Regions from separate parts of the Bradyrhizobium sp. USDA 3315 genome, predicted to be linked through region 1. Evidence: predicted binding sites of a transcription regulator. Region 1 holds the regulator's gene; each other region holds the start of a gene.
What was found. The regulator LexA, encoded in region 1, represses DNA repair genes until DNA is damaged. The targets are predictions, from matches to a motif close to TGTTCNNNNTGTGTTCNG.
Positions count from the first base shown of each region.

Region 2: recA (recombinase RecA) is a predicted target of LexA. The motif match lies at 2,046-2,063, and genes of this name have one in related genera.
Region 3: ACVIYL_RS11975 (ATP-dependent Clp protease adaptor ClpS) is a predicted target of LexA. The motif match lies at 1,731-1,748, and genes of this name have one in related genera.
Region 4: ACVIYL_RS17690 (PA0069 family radical SAM protein) is a predicted target of LexA. The motif match lies at 1,863-1,880, and genes of this name have one in related genera.

Region 1 covers NZ_JBSRYP010000001.1:6,705,497-6,709,667, forward strand. Annotated here, with positions in the region: partial or broken gene ACVIYL_RS31435 (ComEC/Rec2 family competence protein) at 1-1,108, shown strand, start outside; gene ACVIYL_RS31440 (hypothetical protein) at 1,105-1,332, opposite strand; gene ACVIYL_RS31445 (hypothetical protein) at 1,478-1,906, opposite strand; gene lexA (transcriptional repressor LexA) at 2,163-2,867, opposite strand; gene ACVIYL_RS31455 (molybdopterin molybdotransferase MoeA) at 3,111-4,171, opposite strand, start outside.
Region 2 covers NZ_JBSRYP010000001.1:5,764,626-5,768,796, forward strand. Annotated here, with positions in the region: gene ACVIYL_RS26775 (hypothetical protein) at 189-314, shown strand; gene ACVIYL_RS26780 (hypothetical protein) at 781-966, shown strand; gene ACVIYL_RS26785 (hypothetical protein) at 1,076-1,327, shown strand; gene ACVIYL_RS26790 (hypothetical protein) at 1,348-1,569, shown strand; gene recA (recombinase RecA) at 2,168-3,256, shown strand; gene ACVIYL_RS26800 (hypothetical protein) at 3,484-4,171, shown strand, end outside.
Region 3 covers NZ_JBSRYP010000001.1:2,610,972-2,615,142, reverse strand. Annotated here, with positions in the region: gene ACVIYL_RS11980 (mechanosensitive ion channel family protein) at 1-1,462, opposite strand, end outside; gene ACVIYL_RS11975 (ATP-dependent Clp protease adaptor ClpS) at 1,777-3,507, shown strand; gene ACVIYL_RS11970 (tetratricopeptide repeat protein) at 3,515-4,171, opposite strand, start outside.
Region 4 covers NZ_JBSRYP010000001.1:3,845,894-3,850,064, reverse strand. Annotated here, with positions in the region: gene ACVIYL_RS17700 (ribonuclease HII) at 1-13, opposite strand, end outside; gene ACVIYL_RS17695 (VOC family protein) at 107-553, opposite strand; gene ACVIYL_RS17690 (PA0069 family radical SAM protein) at 675-1,841, opposite strand; gene ACVIYL_RS17685 (glycosyltransferase) at 2,006-2,575, shown strand; gene ACVIYL_RS17680 (bifunctional helix-turn-helix transcriptional regulator/GNAT family N-acetyltransferase) at 2,621-3,562, shown strand; gene moaB (molybdenum cofactor biosynthesis protein B) at 3,763-4,171, opposite strand, start outside.

The DNA of each region.
Region 1 (4,171 bases):
CTCGCGATCGCGCCGGAGGCGCTGGTGCATCCCAGTTTCCAGATGTCGTTCGCCGCGACGCTCGGGCTGGTGGCGCTGGTGCAGATCGGGCTGCCGAACCTGCTGGCGTCGCCCGACCATTCGGCGACCGCGCGCGTCGCGCTGTGGGGCGGGCGCGAGCTCACGATGCCTGATGCTGGCCTCGCTGGTGGCGGGGCTGGCGACGACGCCCTATGCCGCATTCCATTTCCACCGCGTGACGCCCTACGGGCTGCTTGCGAACCTTGCGGCGATGCCTGTCGTCTCGGCGGTCGTGATGCCGGCCGGCCTGCTCGGGCTCGTCGCCATGCCGGTCGGCTTCGACGGACTGTTCTGGGCGATCATGGGTCTTGGCATCGACTGGATGATCCTGGTGACGCAATGGGTCGCCGCACTCCCGGGCGCGGTCGGCCGCATGGCGGCGTTCGGCATCGGGCCGCTGATCGCAGCGAGCGCCGGCATCATCCTGCTCGGGCTGCTGCGCACGCCGCTGCGCTGGTCAGGCGCGGTGCTGCTGCTGGTGGCCTCGGTCTGGGCGCTCAGGGTGCCGCAGCCGGACGTGCTGATCTCGGGCGACGGCCGCAACGTCGCGGTGCGTGGCGGTGACGGGTGGCTGCATCTGATGCACAGCGCCAAGGATGCATTTTTGGTCAAGGAGTGGCTGGCGGCGGACGCCGACGCGCGCACCGCCACCGATGCGTCGCTCGGCGAGGGCGTCTCGTGCGATGCCGGCGGCTGCGTGACCCAGGGACCCGGCGGCGTCTTCGTCGCGCTGGCGACCCGGCCGGAGGCGCTGGCGGACGACTGCGAGCGCGCAGCCCTGATCGTGACGGCGCGGCCGGCGCCGCAGGGCTGCGCGGCATCGGTGATCGATGCCGAGCGGCTGCGCCGCCACGGCGCGCTGGTGCTGCGAAGGATCAGGGACGGCTACGCCGTCGATGCGGTCAAGCCCGGCGGGATCGACCGGCCGTGGTCGCCGGCAGTTCCCGGCGACGGCGAGAGCGAAACGACGCTGCGCGCGCCCGCCGCCGCGCCGCGGCCTGCGGTGGATGCGACGCCGGCCGAGACCGATCTGCAGGGCGATGATTAGCCGTGGTCCGGCGAGGGGCCGCTCGGCAGCTCGAACAGGCCGAGATGGTATTCGTCGGAGTCGGGGCCGGCGTCGGGCTTCTTGACGAGGGTGAAGGAAGCCTCGGGAAATTGCTCCCAGACTTTCAGGTCGTCGGCCGTTACCGTCAGCCAACCGAACCGGAACATGTAGCGGCCCGGTTCCGTGACGCGTCCAGCCTTTTGCCATGTGACCTTATCGACCACCGCGCACGTCCTCCGTGCCCGATGATGCGCCAAGGCGCCGGCCGACGCAAATCTCCTTCTGCGCCCCGGAAGCGGGAGTCCGGGGTCGCCCGAAATTGCTTAGGTCATCCGCCGCCGAACAGCTCATTCCGCGGCGACGATGCGCTCAACCCAAAAACAGCGTTGCGAATGCGGAGGGCCGCCGCTCCACAACCTTCGGCTTCTGCTCGACCGGCGGATGCAGCGCCGGCAATTGCAGCACGCTAACGCGCTGTCCCTCGACCAGCTGGGTCACCAGCACATGGCTGCCGTCGGGGAATTCGACCGCGTCATGATGCCGATCAGGCACGTCGGGCTCGACTTCGTTGAACACGCCGACGCGATAGTTCAGCGTCTTGGTCCAGATCCAGCGGCTGTCGTAGCGAACGTTCTCGGCGAAAGCGAGCTCGGTGCCCGGCAGCATGCAGACCGCGACAGTGGGGTCATTCTCCGAAGCAAAGCCGCGGGTCGACGTGCCGCGGAACGTCGTCGTGATCAGCGTCTCTCCGACAATGGCGGGGCGCGATGCCACGGCGTGCAGACTATAGTCACACATCGGATGGCTCCTCATTTCGAGGTAGCGACCCGTGCCTCTCCTTGAGGCATTAGGGCCTCTACCAGAGTGGACGATAGCGAACGAGCGTCTGCTCGTTTCTGGGCGATTGTACGACTGGTCCGAGATCGCTCCGATCACAAACACGCGACGCTGCGCGAGAGGTATCGGAGCGCATCGGGCAGGCCGTACGCTACACTATCATGCAAGGAACGATCCGACGTGTTGCTCGTTCCCGGCCGCCGCAAGTATTTGCAATTCAGTATTTGCGATAAAGGCCGATCAGCTTGCCCTGGATGCGGACCCGGTTCGGCGGCAGGATGCGCACTTCATAGGCGGTGTTGGCCGGCTCGAGCGCGATCGATGCGCCGCGGCGGCGGAAGCGCTTCAGGGTGGCTTCCTCCTCGTCGATCAGCGCCACCACGATGTCGCCGGTATTGGCGACGTCGTTGCGCTGGATCAGCGCCATGTCGCCGTCGAGGATGCCGGCATCGACCATCGAGTCGCCGCGCACCTCGAGCGCATAGTGCTCGCCGGCACCGAGCATGTCGGGCGGCACGCTGATGGTGTGGCTGCGGGTCTGCAGCGCCTCGATCGGCGTACCGGCGGCGATCCGGCCCATCACGGGGACCGCGACCGGACGGTTGCCGTCGTCCTCGGCAATCGGCGGCGTGCTGGCGCGCCGGCCGAGGGTGCCTTCGATGACGCTGGGCGTGAAGCCGCGGCGGCCGTTGCCGCCGCCGGCCGAGAGTTCGGGCAGCTTGATGACCTCGATGGCGCGGGCGCGGTTCGGCAGGCGGCGGATGAAGCCGCGCTCCTCCAGCGCAGTGATCAGGCGGTGGATACCGGACTTCGAGCGCAGGTCGAGCGCATCCTTCATCTCGTCGAAGGAGGGCGGTACGCCGGCCTCTTTCAGACGTTCATTGATGAAACGCAGTAGTTCGTACTGTTTGCGCGTGAGCATCTCGAGTATTCCCCCGGTTGATAGCGTCGTTCGATTCCGAGACTCTTCTGGTGGGGCCTGCAGGCCGGGCCTGACCTCAGGAGCATGTGCTCGATGCACCTGCTTCCACGCGGCTTCCCGATTGTAGACACCAGTACTCGAAACAAATCATGAACGGACACTATATGTTCGATATGTGTTCCGCAACCACTTAATTTCCGGTGAACGTGTCGGGCAACGCACAATCGGCGGGGCGCGAAAACCCTATTCGGGCAGTGTCAGGATCTCGCATTCGCTGCCTTCGACGGCCGCCGCCGCGAACGGCGGGCGCACGAGAAGTGCCCGTGCCGCAGCGAGATTCCCGAGCAGCGACGAGTCCTGCTGCGTCACCGGCGTTGCGATCAGCGTGCCGTCCTCGCGCGCTTCGAGACGCGCACGCAGATAGTCCTCGCGCTGGTCGTTGGCTGCGAGGTCGCGGCCGAGCAGGGCGCTCGCGCGGCGATGATGAATCACTTTCCGGCCGCTCAGCGCCCGAATCAACGGCACCAGGAACAGGAAGGCGCAGACATAGGACGACACCGGATTGCCGGGCAGACCGATCACCCGCATCGCGCCGAGCCGGCCATGCATCATCGGCTTGCCGGGCCGCATCGCAATCCGCCAGAACGCCATCTCGACGCCCTCGGCTTCCAGCGACCGCTTGACGAGATCGTGGTCGCCGACCGAGGCGCCGCCTGTCGTGATGAGGACATCGGCGCCGGCCTCGCGTGCCCGGCGGATGCCCGCCGTGGTCGCCTCTACCGTGTCGGCGGCAACGCCGAGGTCGACGGTCTCGGCGCCTTCGGCGCGCGCCAGCGCTCGCAGCGCGTAGCCGTTGGAATAGACGATCTGGCCGGGACCGGGCTGCGAGCCCGGCATCACCAGCTCGTCGCCGGTCGCCAGCACCGCGACCTTCGGGCGGCGGCGCACCGCAAGTTCCGGATAGTTCATGGCGGCCGCCAGCGACAGCGCGCGGTCGGACAGGCGGCTGCCGCCGGCGAGCAGCACCTCGCCCTCACGGAAGTCGACCCCAGCCGGGCGGATGTGCCGCCCGACGCTGGCGGCCTCCGTGATCGTGATGTGGTCGCCGTCGACGGCGGTGTCCTCCTGGATGATCACCGCGTCGGCGCCATTGGGGATCACGCCGCCGGTGAAGATCCGCACCGCCTCGCCGGCGCCGACCGTCCGCTCGAACGGCCGGCCGGCGGCGACTTCGCCGATCACCTTGAGCCGGGCCTTTAGATCAGCCGCATCGGCGGCGCGCACCGCATAGCCGTCCATCGCCG
Region 2 (4,171 bases), 940 kb from region 1:
TTGGTCCTGTCACCGTTGCGGCATGGTGAACCATGTCTATTATCCACTTGCTCAGAGCAGCGGGAAAATCTTCGAACTTCTCAAGGCGCATAAGACGCGCGGAGGAGATCGAGCGAAGAAGCTATTTCAGTTTTTGAATATCATCGGAGCGCGCGCGCTGGGCAGGCACCTTAGGGCGAGTGCTGGAAATGGCAGAGTCCTCCGAGGATAAACAGGAATACGAAAACAAAATCGCCAAACGATTTGGTTTCGAACATCAGCTTGAGTTGCCAATCCCGTTGCCGCCTGATGCACCGAAAGAGGCCGCCAACTGAGGCGGCCTCCGTTTTTCACATCAATAGGACGATAGCCACTATTGCGATGGGGCTCAGCCCGAGCGCCACGATGAGCGCATTGAAAGGTAGGTCACTGCCCATGACACAACCCCTGCGGTTGGGGTTGAAATCCTATTCCTGAATGCCGGATAGCCGCTAGTGCAATTTGTGCCACGGCAACGCGCCATGGGGTGGTAAAATGCCTGGTTCTCGGAGCATACTAGCCTTTATGAGACAGTGGCTAAAAACGGCGCTGATGGTTCTCGGCTTATGCGCAGGCTGGATGGTCGTCGGTTTACTGACCGTCGATGACGACGACGAATTCCGCCAAGTCATTGCGATTTACAAACCGCGCTAACAGACGCCGGCTGTTCCGCTCGTTGAGCTAAATCAAGAACAGATAGCGTCCCACGGAAATTGATGGACCCCATCTGCTCCCCTTGAGGGCACGGCCCGAGTTGCGGGTATGCTTGTGCCCCCTCAGATCGACAATCGAGGGATTGATAACTTCAAGACGAAAATGGCCGTGTCGATGCAGGACGACCGAGTCGAAATCATCGCGGTTTTGTTCGATCAGGAAAATATCCAGAAACTCATTGATCGGCTTACCGGGATCAAGACGTTCTATCCCGAGAAGAACGTGTTTGACTGATAAATGAAAGAGGCCGCCAACTGAGGCGGCCTCAGCGCCTCTTGATCTGCGTCAAGTTCCGGGGCGGCATGACAGATTAACAGTCCTCCACGAGCTAGGAGGATCGGCCATGAAATCCGGCATCGCGTTGCTTGCTCTGGTTCTGGCTGCGCTCTCGGCTATGGCTCAGCAGCAAGAGAAGCCGAAGCGGCTTATTGATGAGCATCGCCCCGGCGTGACCTATGAAGATTGCGTCGCGAGGTGCGATGCATGCATGGGCCACAGAAACGAGGCGTGCATCGCTAATTACTGCCGTGGCTATGAGCGCCGAAAGCCCGGTGCAAAGCCGTTGCCGATTGTGTGCCCGAGCTACGGCGGCTAACCAAAAGATGGGGATATTCCATGGGTCGCTGTCTGGTTATCGTTGCTGTGATCGGCTTGTTCACTTCGTCCGCCAACGCCATGACCATGGAGGAGTGCCGGGCGCAGTACAAAGCGGAATACAACCACCCCGCAAAGAAAAAGGGGATAGGTATCGATTGGCATGGCTATCAAACCAAGCGCTGCGGTATTGACCCGAACGCTAGCGTGCCAGCGCCGAAAGACGCTCCAAAGCCTCACTGATTTCAAACTGAGGCGAGGCTCAGTGCAAGCGCTCGCGAAGCTTCTTTATGATTTCGCGAAGGTCTTTGGCATACTCCTCGATGATGCGCCGAGCCTCCTCTAAGCGCGTGGGGCGCTTTGGCTCCTCCTCAGGCTTGACGGGTTCCTTCATGCCCGGAGGGTTGAGCCGGGCCAGGTGCGGCCGATTGAGTTAGATCAAGGGCACCTCTAATCCCGCCATTTGGCCCTCTTTTTCTGCCTCCGCTCGGAACTTCGTTCCCCCACGGAGAACACCCGGTAACTCCTCCGCTGGGGATAGCGAACACTTGGCGGACCATAACCATTGCTATGGTGAGAACATCCACCGCGCGGTTCAGTAGTCTTACCGAGAACATCGACTAACCCTTGGTTGCAACGGGGTTAATGGCAAACTAGGCCACTCCAAAAATCAAAGCAGGCCACTAGGGATGGAAACAGGCCAGCACCGGTCTGCTCGAAAGAACATATTGCGAACATAGAACAAACGTGGTACGTAGGTTCCCATCAACAATGCATTCCGCCTGATCTCATCGCCCGTTTGTCCCGCTAGCGAATCCCCGCAATAAGGAGCACATCCCAAATGTCCGCCACTGCACTGCGTATCGTCGAAGGATCCTCCATGGACAAGTCCAAGGCCCTCTCAGCCGCGCTCTCCCAGATCGAGCGCCAGTTCGGCAAGGGCTCGGTGATGAAGCTCGGCAAGAACGACCGTTCGATGGATGTCGAGACGGTGTCGTCGGGATCACTCGGGCTCGATATCGCGCTCGGCGTCGGCGGTCTGCCGAAGGGACGCGTCGTTGAGATCTACGGGCCGGAATCCTCGGGCAAGACCACGCTGGCGCTGCACACCGTGGCGGAAGGGCAGAAGAAGGGCGGCATCTGCGCCTTCATCGACGCCGAACACGCGCTCGACCCGGTCTATGCACGCAAGCTCGGCGTCAACATCGATGAGCTCTTGATCTCGCAGCCGGACACCGGCGAACAGGCGCTGGAAATCTGCGACACGTTGGTGCGTTCCGGCGCAGTCGACGTGCTGGTGGTCGATTCGGTTGCGGCGCTGGTGCCGAAGGCCGAGCTCGAGGGCGAGATGGGCGATGCGCTGCCGGGCCTGCAGGCCCGCCTGATGAGCCAGGCGCTGCGCAAGCTGACCGCCTCGATCAACAAGTCCCATACCATGGTGATCTTCATCAATCAGATCCGCATGAAGATCGGCGTGATGTACGGCTCGCCGGAGACCACCACCGGCGGCAACGCGCTGAAGTTTTATGCCTCGGTTCGTCTCGACATCCGCCGCATCGGCGCGATCAAGGAGCGCGACGAAGTCGTCGGCAACACCACCCGCGTCAAGGTGGTGAAGAACAAGCTGGCGCCGCCCTTCAAGCAGGTCGAGTTCGACATCATGTATGGCGAGGGCGTTTCCAAGATGGGCGAGATCCTCGACCTCGGCGTCAAGGCCGGCATCGTCGAGAAGTCCGGCGCCTGGTTCTCCTATGACAGCCAGCGGCTCGGCCAGGGTCGCGAGAATTCCAAGGCGTTCCTGAAGTCGAATCCCGACATCACCGCCAAGATCGAAGCCGCGATCCGGCAGAACTCCGGCCTGATCTCCGAGCAGATCCTCGCCGGCACGCCCGAGCGCGACGCCGAGGGCGAGGAGCCGACGGAAGAGTAAGCCTCCAGCATGATCCGGAAAAGTGCGAAGCGGTTTTCCCTCGCGACAAACGCGAAGCGTTTGCGCGGAGATCATGCTCAAGCGATCACATGACTTCGCTGCAAGCGGGCGCTGAGGACGTTGAGTTGCCGACGTCCTCGGCGCCCGTTTGGTTTTGTGTGTCTTTTGTAAAGCAGTTGATCCTCAGCTTGCGGTGCTGATGCCATCCCGCGTAGCCGGAGAGCATCGTGACAAGTCTGATCCTGGCGACAAGTGAACTCGCGAGCTATCGCCTGAGGCAGGCGGGAAGGGCGGACATCGTCGTCGGGTTGAGGCCGCGCTTCGTTTGGGGGAAAATGCCCTCGTCGGATGACCTCACGACCCTGCTGGAACCGCGTTCCGCAAAGCACGTCGATTTCGACACGCACTGGCTCGACTTCGCCAGTTCAAGATGGACCGGCTCGATCGGTCGGGACATTGGGCTTGTCGAGTTGTGCGAGCGTTGCGATAGCGTCGAGCTATGGGCTGATCCCCAGCCGAATGACCAGTTGGTGCTGGCCTGGTTGCTCGACGTGCTCCGCCCGCACCGCCACATCGTAGCAAAGCTCAAGCTGGTCCAGACCGATGTCGAGATCGGCAGGTACCGAGGCGAGAGCTTGGCGAAATGGCGATTGCCTGCACTTGCGGTGACCGATGATCGGCTGGAATTGGCCGGTCGCGCCTGGACTGCCTATCGCGCTCCGACGCCCGAGCCCTGTTTCGACCTTCTCATGCAGGATCTGTCGGCCATCCCGCAGCTCCGCGCGGCACTGATTGCGTTGCTCGAGGAGCTACCCGGGCAAGACACCGGCCTCGGCGCGTCCGAACTGCGGATGCTGGATCTCGTCGCCGACGGCGAGACAAGCCCACAGGTCCTTTCAAGCGAGCTGAACAGGT
Region 3 (4,171 bases), 4.1 Mb from region 1:
CGATGGCATCGACGCCCCAGACCTCGAGCAGCGCGACGAAGCCAATGAAGGCGATCACTGCCGTGACCACCTTGCGCAGCAGCGGCAGATAGCGGTTGGCGCGGGTCTCGAGTCCTGGGAAGCGCTGGATCAACTCCGGGCTGATGCGGAAGCCGCGATCGATCAGGCTCAGCACCACCATGGTGACGAGGCGGGTAACCAGCAGCACCGCGACAGTGCCGACGAAATATTGCAGCAGCAGCGAATAGCCGTTGCGGATGTTGAGCGCCCACACTGCCCACAGCGCGAGGTCGAGCGCGATCGCCAGCACATGCCAGAGCGCCGCGAGCCGGTTGCGCGTCCGCGCCGCAAGCCCGGTGCGATCGGCCGGCGCGCGGATGGCGTCGGCGACCTGGCGGCGGCACTGCAGGATGATGACGACGACGAACAGATGCACGACCAACATCACGAGCCGGATCAGCGCGGCATAGCCGGCGCGATGCAGCCCGAGCAGCAGCGCGACATTGGCAAAGGCGATGCCGGAGACGCCGACGGCGACGATGCGCCGGGCCCAGATCTCGATATAGGCCGCAGTCTCGGCACGGACGCGGAACAGGCCGAACGGCCCTGCCAGCGCGCGCACCGCGCAGATCAAGACGCGCGAGAACACATAGGCGTTGACGACGGCAAGGATCACGAGCCGCGTGGTCGATTGATCGCCGATCTCGGTGCCGAGCAGCGCGGTGGCGATGCCGCCGAACACGACGACCGGCAGCAATTCGAGCAAAAGGCGCCCAAGCACGAAGGGCAGCCGGACCAGCGACTGCCAGGCCCGCGCCAGGCTGAGCCGGCGCCGCTGCAACTCGGGCGCCGGCGTGACGTCGGCAACCGACGACGGCGGATCGACGATGGCGAGCGTCTGCACCGGCATGCGCGCGGTCTGCGGCAGCCGCGCTTCCAGGAACGCGACCGGCCGCTTGATCAGGCGGAACACCACCCATTCGGCGGCCAGCGCGCAGCCGAACACCAGCGCCAGCTTCCAGGCGATATCGATCAAGAGGCCATAGGCGACCGGATCGTTGGCGGTACGCACGAACCAGTAGTAGAACGCCGGGAAATGCGTCAGCGTGCGCGCGACGTCGGCGACCTCGCGCGACATCTCGCCGACCTGCTCGGACACCATCAGCAACAGCTGTGCGCCGAGGCTGTCGGCAGTGAGCGGGATCGGCGAATGCTGCTCCGGCGCCGGCTCCGCGGCGGCCGCCTGCGGCGAGACATTGGCGATGGCGCGCAGCGTGTTGATGATCTCGCCGCGCTTCTTGTCGTCCTGCAGCGTGTCGAGCGCACGTTTCGCCTGCTCGGGCGTCAGCGCGTTGCCGGTAACGGGTTGCGGCGGCGCCGGCTTGGCGGCCGGCTGCGCAAGCGCGGGAGAGACGAACAAGGTGAAGACGAGAAGCAGCGCAAGGCGAAGTTTGTGCGACACGAGGGCCTCATAAAATAACTGCGCGACCGCAAACCCTTGGGAGGAATCTGCTCTCGCGCTCGCGCCATGTCGGATACTCCTTTTCGCCCCGATGGTGTGTCGGAAGTTTGCCGCTGTGACGGCCATCTCTTGGCATTTGCCGCAACACAATCGTCACAGGCGTTGAGCCGCGTTTACACTTCCAGTGCGGGTTCCCGGCCGGTCGGCTCACTACACGTCAGGGGTGAGACCGCAAAATCTTTCGCTTGACGCGCGGGAGCCGCCATGATGTTCTTATTTTGTTCTTTTGTTCCCAATTGCGTTTCGGGGGTTTCATGCACGACGTGTTTAGCGACGACGGTCCGGTGCGGCTCTTCATTCACGACGACGATGAAACCCCGCTGGAATTCGTGCAGGATTTGTTGCGTACGGTGTTTGGGAAATCCGAGCAGGAAGCCATCGCCTCCGCTGCCTTGATCGAGGCCAAGGGCGCCATTCCGTGCGGCCCCTTTCCGGGACCGGTCGCGCGAGCCATCTTCAACTCGGCGAAGTGGCTGATCCGCTCCAACGGCCAGCCGTTGATGATCACCACCGAGTCGGCCGACGCCAGCCGCCCCTGCGATCTCTGCGAAGCCCCGAGGGCCGTGACGGAGATTCTGATCTCCGGTACGACTGCGTCGCTGTGCAGCGACTGCCTGCTCGCTGCACGGCGCAGCTCGGAAGAATTGCCGGGCGAGACGTTTCGGTCCGCTTACGTTGCGCTCGACTGGCATTTCGCCGGCGTTCCGCGCAACCTGATCGTGACACGGGCGCGACAGTTTCCGGGCCACATGCGCGCCGACGTTCAGGTCGCGATCGACAAGCTGCTCACCGATCCAATCCATTTCTTCGGCATCCATGAAGAATATCGCTACGAGACGCTCGACTTCGCGGCGCTGATGAAGGCCGGCCGCAACGCGCCGGCGATCGCGCCGCCGCAATATCGCGACGTCGATATCGGCGAGGCCGAGCCGGTGAAATGCCTCGCCAATGGACTATGGCTGTGCCGAACCGGCGAACTGCGCTACGCCGTGCTGCTGACCTTCCATCGCGAATATAATCACGAACCGTCGCTGCGAATCGAGCTAGCGTTGCCCGCCGGGGCGACCGGCAACGCTTTCGTGCAGCGCACTTTCGCCGAACTGGAAGCCGCCGTGCATGCAGCGCGATCCTATCGCGGCAAGATCCTGTCGCTGGAGGATGGCGCCAATTATCGCGGACGTTCGCGTGGCTTGACCGTGCAACGCCTGCCGACGGTCGCTCGCGATGACGTGATCCTGCCGGACCGGACGCTGGGGCTGCTCGATCGCAATGTGCTCGGCTTTGTCGAAAGCCGCGATCTGCTGCGCGAGCTCGGCCAGTCGACCCGCAAGGGCATCCTGCTGTACGGCCCGCCCGGCACCGGCAAGACCCACACCATCCGCTATCTCGCCACCAACCTGCCCGATCACACCACGCTGATCATCACCGCCGAGCAGGTCGGGCTGCTCGGCGCCTATATGAACCTCGCACGGCTGCTGCAGCCGACCATGGTCGTGATCGAGGACGTCGACCTGATCGCGCGCGACCGCGAGGACATGGGCGGACCGTGCGAGGAATCCCTGCTCAACAAGCTGCTCAACGAGATGGACGGCCTGAAGGAGGATTGCGACATCCTGTTCGTGCTGACCTCCAACCGGCCGGAAGAGCTGGAAAGCGCGCTGGCCGGCCGGCCCGGCCGCATTGACCAGGCGATCGAGGTGCCGCTACCCGACGAGACCGGACGCGGCAAGCTGATCGGGCTCTACGGCAAGGGCCTGCCGCTCGCGCAGCCCGTCATCGACGACGCCGTGCGACGCACCGAAGGCGTCAGCGCTGCCTTCATCAAGGAGCTGATGCGCCGTCTCGCCCAGGCCAGCATCGTCAGGGACGGTGGCCGCGAGGTCACCTCCTCCGACGTCGACGGCGCGGTGAATGAAATGCTGTTCGACGGCGGCCGGCTCAACGCCAAGCTGCTCGGCGGCGCGCAGGGGATGAGTGCGGGGTGATGGCCGATCACTTCGCCGCTGCCGGCAGCAGCAGTGCACGCTCGCCGGCCGCAACGCGCGCAAGCTCTTCCGACACGCGGGCCAACACGCGGTCCCAGGCCTGCGGCTTGTCCTGGCGGAACAGCCGCATGGTCGGATACCAGGGCGTGTCGGCGCGGTCGCGCAGCCAGCGCCAGTCGAGCGCATAGGGACACAACATCCAGACCGGGCGGCCAAGGGCGCCGGCGAGATGCGCCACCGAGGTGTCGACGGCGATCACGAGATCGAGCGCGCAGACGGCCGCCGCGGTGTCGGCGAAATCGCCGAGCGTCGGCGCGAGGTCGACGATACCTGCGCCAAGGCCCCGCAGCACCGGAGCATCGTCCGGCCGCGGCTCCTTCTGCAGGCTGTAGAGCTGCACGCCTGATGTGACCAGCCGCGGCAGCACCGCGTCCGCCGGCAGCGAGCGTTGGCGGTCACCCTTGTGCCTGGGATTGCCGGCCCAAACCACGCCGACCTTCAGCGCGGTCACGCCGGCGAGCGCCTCGCGCCAGCGCGCAAGCTTGCCGGCATCCGCCCGCAGATAGGATGTCGCTGCGGGAATGGTCTCGACGGTGGTGCGGAAGATCCGCGGCAGATTGAGCAGCGGCAGTTGCAGATCGAACGGCGGCAACGGCTCGCCGCG
Region 4 (4,171 bases), 2.9 Mb from region 1:
TGTCCCGAATCATGCGGGGATCGTGATCAAGCCCGGCCCGCGGCGCAACCGGGAACCTGGCGCCCTTCCCCGTTATTCAATCCGCCACCTCATCGGGATCGGCGCTCTAATCGGGAATTGACACCCGGCGGTCGTCGCGAACCTCAAAGCCCGGCGCGCGCACCACTTCCCAGGCGTGGCCGTCGGGATCGCCGAAATAGCCGCAATAGCCGCCATAGCTGGTGGGCTGCGCGGGCTTCAGCAGCCTGGCGCCTTTCGACAGCGCGAACGCCATCACACGATCGACCTCGGCGTCGTCGTTGCAGTTCCAGGCGATCGCGACGCCGCGGAACGCTGACGGCCGTGGCTGATCCGGCAGCCCGGCATCGGCGGCGAGCAGATGCCATGGGAACAGGCCGAGCACGGTGCCGCCGGTCTCGAAGAATGCGACCTCCTCGCCGGTCGCGCGCATCTTCCTGGTGAACCCAAGCGATTCATAAAAGCCGATGCTGGCGCGCATGTCGCTCACGCCCAACGTGAGGACGGTGAAGCGTGCGGTCGGGGCGTTACTCATGTTTGCACTCACTGTTTGACGTCTTCGTAGCCCGGATGGAGCGAAGCGCAATCCGGGAAAGCTTCAGCCGCTAACACGGGACCCCGGATTTCGCTGGGCTCCATCCGGGCTACGCCCTCGCCTAGAATAGACTGAGTTGCTGCCCGTTGCGCTTCGGCTTGGCGAAGTGATCGGTGGTCAGCTTGGTCCGCCTCTTGTTGAGGCCGAGCTTTTCGCAGGCGATCTCGAAGCGGCGGCCGATCATCCAGGCCATCGGGCCGGTGCCCTTCATCCTGGTGCCCCATTGCGAGTCGTAGTCGCGGCCGCCGCGCATGTCGCGGATCAGCGTGAAGACGTGACGGTAGCGGTCGGGATAGTTCGCCATCAACCATTCGCGGAACAGATCGCGCACCTCGAGCGGCAGGCGCAGCAGCACGTAGCTCGCCTCCCTGGCGCCGGCATGTGCGGCGGCATCGAGGATGCGCTCGATCTCGGAGTCGTTCAGCGCCGGGATCACGGGCGCGACCATCACCGTGGTCGGGATGCCGGCGTCGGCGAGCCGCTTGATCGCCTCGAGCCGCTTCGGCGGGGTCGAGGCGCGCGGCTCCATGGTGCGGGCAAGCTTCGGGTCGAGCGTCGTCACCGAGAGCGCGACCTTGGCGAGATTGCGCTTGGCCATCCGCGCCAGGATGTCGATGTCGCGGGTGACCAGTGCCGACTTGGTGACGATACCGACCGGATGGCCGGCGCGCTCCAGCACCTCGAGGATGGCGCGCATGATCTTCCGGTCGCGCTCGATCGGCTGATAAGGATCGGTGTTGGTGCCGATCGCGATCATCCGCGCCTCGTAGTCCGGCGCCGCCAGCTCCTTCTCGAGCAGCGCGGGTGCGTCCGGCTTGGCGAACAGCTTCGATTCGAAGTCCAGCCCCGGCGACAGGCCGAGATAGGCGTGGGTCGGCCGCGCGAAGCAATAGACGCAGCCATGCTCACAGCCGCGATACGGATTGATCGAACGGTCGAAGCCGATGTCGGGCGAGTCGTTGCGGGTGATCACCTTGCGCGAGGTATCGAGCGCCACGCTGGTCGCAAATGGCGGCAGGTCCTCAAGGCTCTGCCAGCCGTCGTCGAAGGCAACCCGCGCCTCGGCCTCGTAGCGGCCGCTGGCGTTGGACTGCGCGCCGCGACCGCGCCGCCGCTCGCGCTCGATTGCGACCGCAAGCTCGGGAAAAGGGGAAGGTGCACCCGCCGGGTTATCGGAGGGCGCCGTTACCGGCGGGTGCTTGAGGGCATGAGAGGATGCTCGGCTCATGCTTTGAAGCTAACACAGCACGAGAACAAATCAAGAACATGAACGGAGAAATTCCACAAAACCTTGCTACAAAATTCTGCAGGCGAACAGGCTGCTTTGAATATGACAAGGTGATAACACGGCCGGAGTTTCTCCACCGTTTGAGCCATCGAAGCCTCAAAATCATGCTGAGCGTGATCATTCCAACCGACGGCGTCGAGCGCACCGCGGTCGCAACATTGGCGGCGCTGGTGCCGGGCGCGGCCGCCGGCGTCATCCGCGAAGTGCTGCTGGTCGACCGCGGCAACAGCGATGTGATGGAGCGCGTCGCCGACGTCGCCGGCTGCCGCTTCCTGCGCTTCGAGGGCACGCGCGCCGCCGCGCTTGCGGCAGGCGCGCGGCAGGCGCGGTCGCCCTGGCTGATGTTCCTGCATCCGGGCGCGGTGCTCGATGCCGGCTGGATCGAGGAAACCACCCAGTTCATCCAGATGGTGGCGGCGAGCGGCAAGGACCGCGCCGGCATCTTCCGCTACGCCCGCGCACCCTACACCGATCCGGGCCTGCGCGACGGCCTCAAATTCGTTGCCCGGATGATCACCGGGCCCTCGGCCGAACAAGGCCTTTTGATCGCGCGCGAGCATTACGAGCGGATCGGCGGCTACCGGCCCGACGCCCGCCGCTCCGAGGCGCGCCTGCTGCGCCGGCTCGGCCGTTCCTCCCGCACCATGCTGCGGAGCCGGATCATGGTGGCCTGAACAAAGCGCTTGCGGATTATTTGATTCCGTCAAATAATATATTTGATGAAATCAAATTCCTATGACACCACGCTCGAGAACCAGGTCGCCGCGGTCCGCGGCTTCAGCCGGTTCTATACCCGCAAGCTCGGCATCATCGAGCCGAAGCTGCTGCACTCGACATTCACGCTGCAGGAAGCGCGGATCATCTACGAGCTCGCGCACCGCGAAAATTGCACCGCAACCGACCTGGTGCGCGATCTCGACCTCGATGCCGGCTTCGTCAGCCGCACGCTGGCGGCGCTGCAGCGCCGCCAGATCGTGACGCGGAAGCCATCGAAGGCCGACAAACGCGTCAACGAGGTGGCCCTCACCGCCAAGGGCCGTACCGCAGCCGCCGATCTCGACCGCCGCTCGCGTAGCGAGGTCGGGGCACTATTGAAGCAGATGGACAGCGACCGTCGCGCCGCGGTGGTGCGCGCCATGGGCACGATCGAGCAATCGCTGGAGCCGCCGGCCGAGAAACCGGTCGGCTTCCTGCTGCGCAGCCATCGCGTCGGCGACATGGGCTGGATCGTCTCGCGGCAAGGACAAGCCTATGCGGAGGAATATGGCTGGGACATCAGCTACGAGGCGTTGGTGGCCGATATCTGCGCGCAGTTTTTGCGATCGTTCGATCCGGCCCGCGAGCATTGCTGGATCGCGGAGGTCGACGGCGAGCCGGTCGGCTCGGTCTTCCTGGTCGACGGCGGCGACGGGGTCGCCAAGCTGCGCCTGCTGCTTGTGGAAGAAAAGGCGCGCGGGCTCGGCGTCGGCCGCGCCCTGGTGGAGCAATGCATCCGCGCCGCGCGCGAGAAGGGCTACACGAAGATGACGCTGTGGACCCAGAGCATCCTGTTCGCCGCGCGCGGCATCTACGCCCGCGCCGGCTTCCAGCGGGTCAAGGAAGAGAAGCATCACAGTTTTGGCGTCGACCTGGTCGGCGAGACCTGGGAGCTGGAGTTGTGAAGCCGCAGCGCCGAGACGTCTGGACTGCGTAGCCCGGATAGAGCGAAGCGCAATCCGGGAGCGGTGCTGCCGCGGAAGAGACTGCCCCGGATTTCGCTTCGCTCCATCCGGGCCACGGAAGCTCACCCTTGAGATTCGGGTTCGTGGTTCACACGCCCTCAGATGCGCAATTGCGCGTCGGGATGACAAAAAAGCAGCGGCTAAGCGCTCGCGCCTTTCGCCTTTGGCCGGCGCAGATGTTCATCCAGCCGCGGCATGATCTCGACGAAATTGCAGGGGCGCGTGCGGTAGTCGAGCTGCGCGGCCAAAATGCCGTCCCAGCCATCGCGGCAGGCGCCGGGCGAGCCCGGCAGGCAGAAGATGAAGGTCGCGCCCGCAACGCCGGCGGTGGCGCGGCTCTGGATCGTCGACGCCCCGATCTTGGCGTGGCTCAGCATGTGGAAGGCGATCGAAAAGCCGTCCATCCGCTTCTCGAACAACGGCTCGACCGCCTCCGGCGTCACGTCGCGGCCGGTAAAGCCGGTGCCGCCGGTGGTGATGACGGCATCGACGGCAGGATCGGCGATCCAGCGCCGGATCACGGCTCTGATCGCCTCGACATCGTCGGTG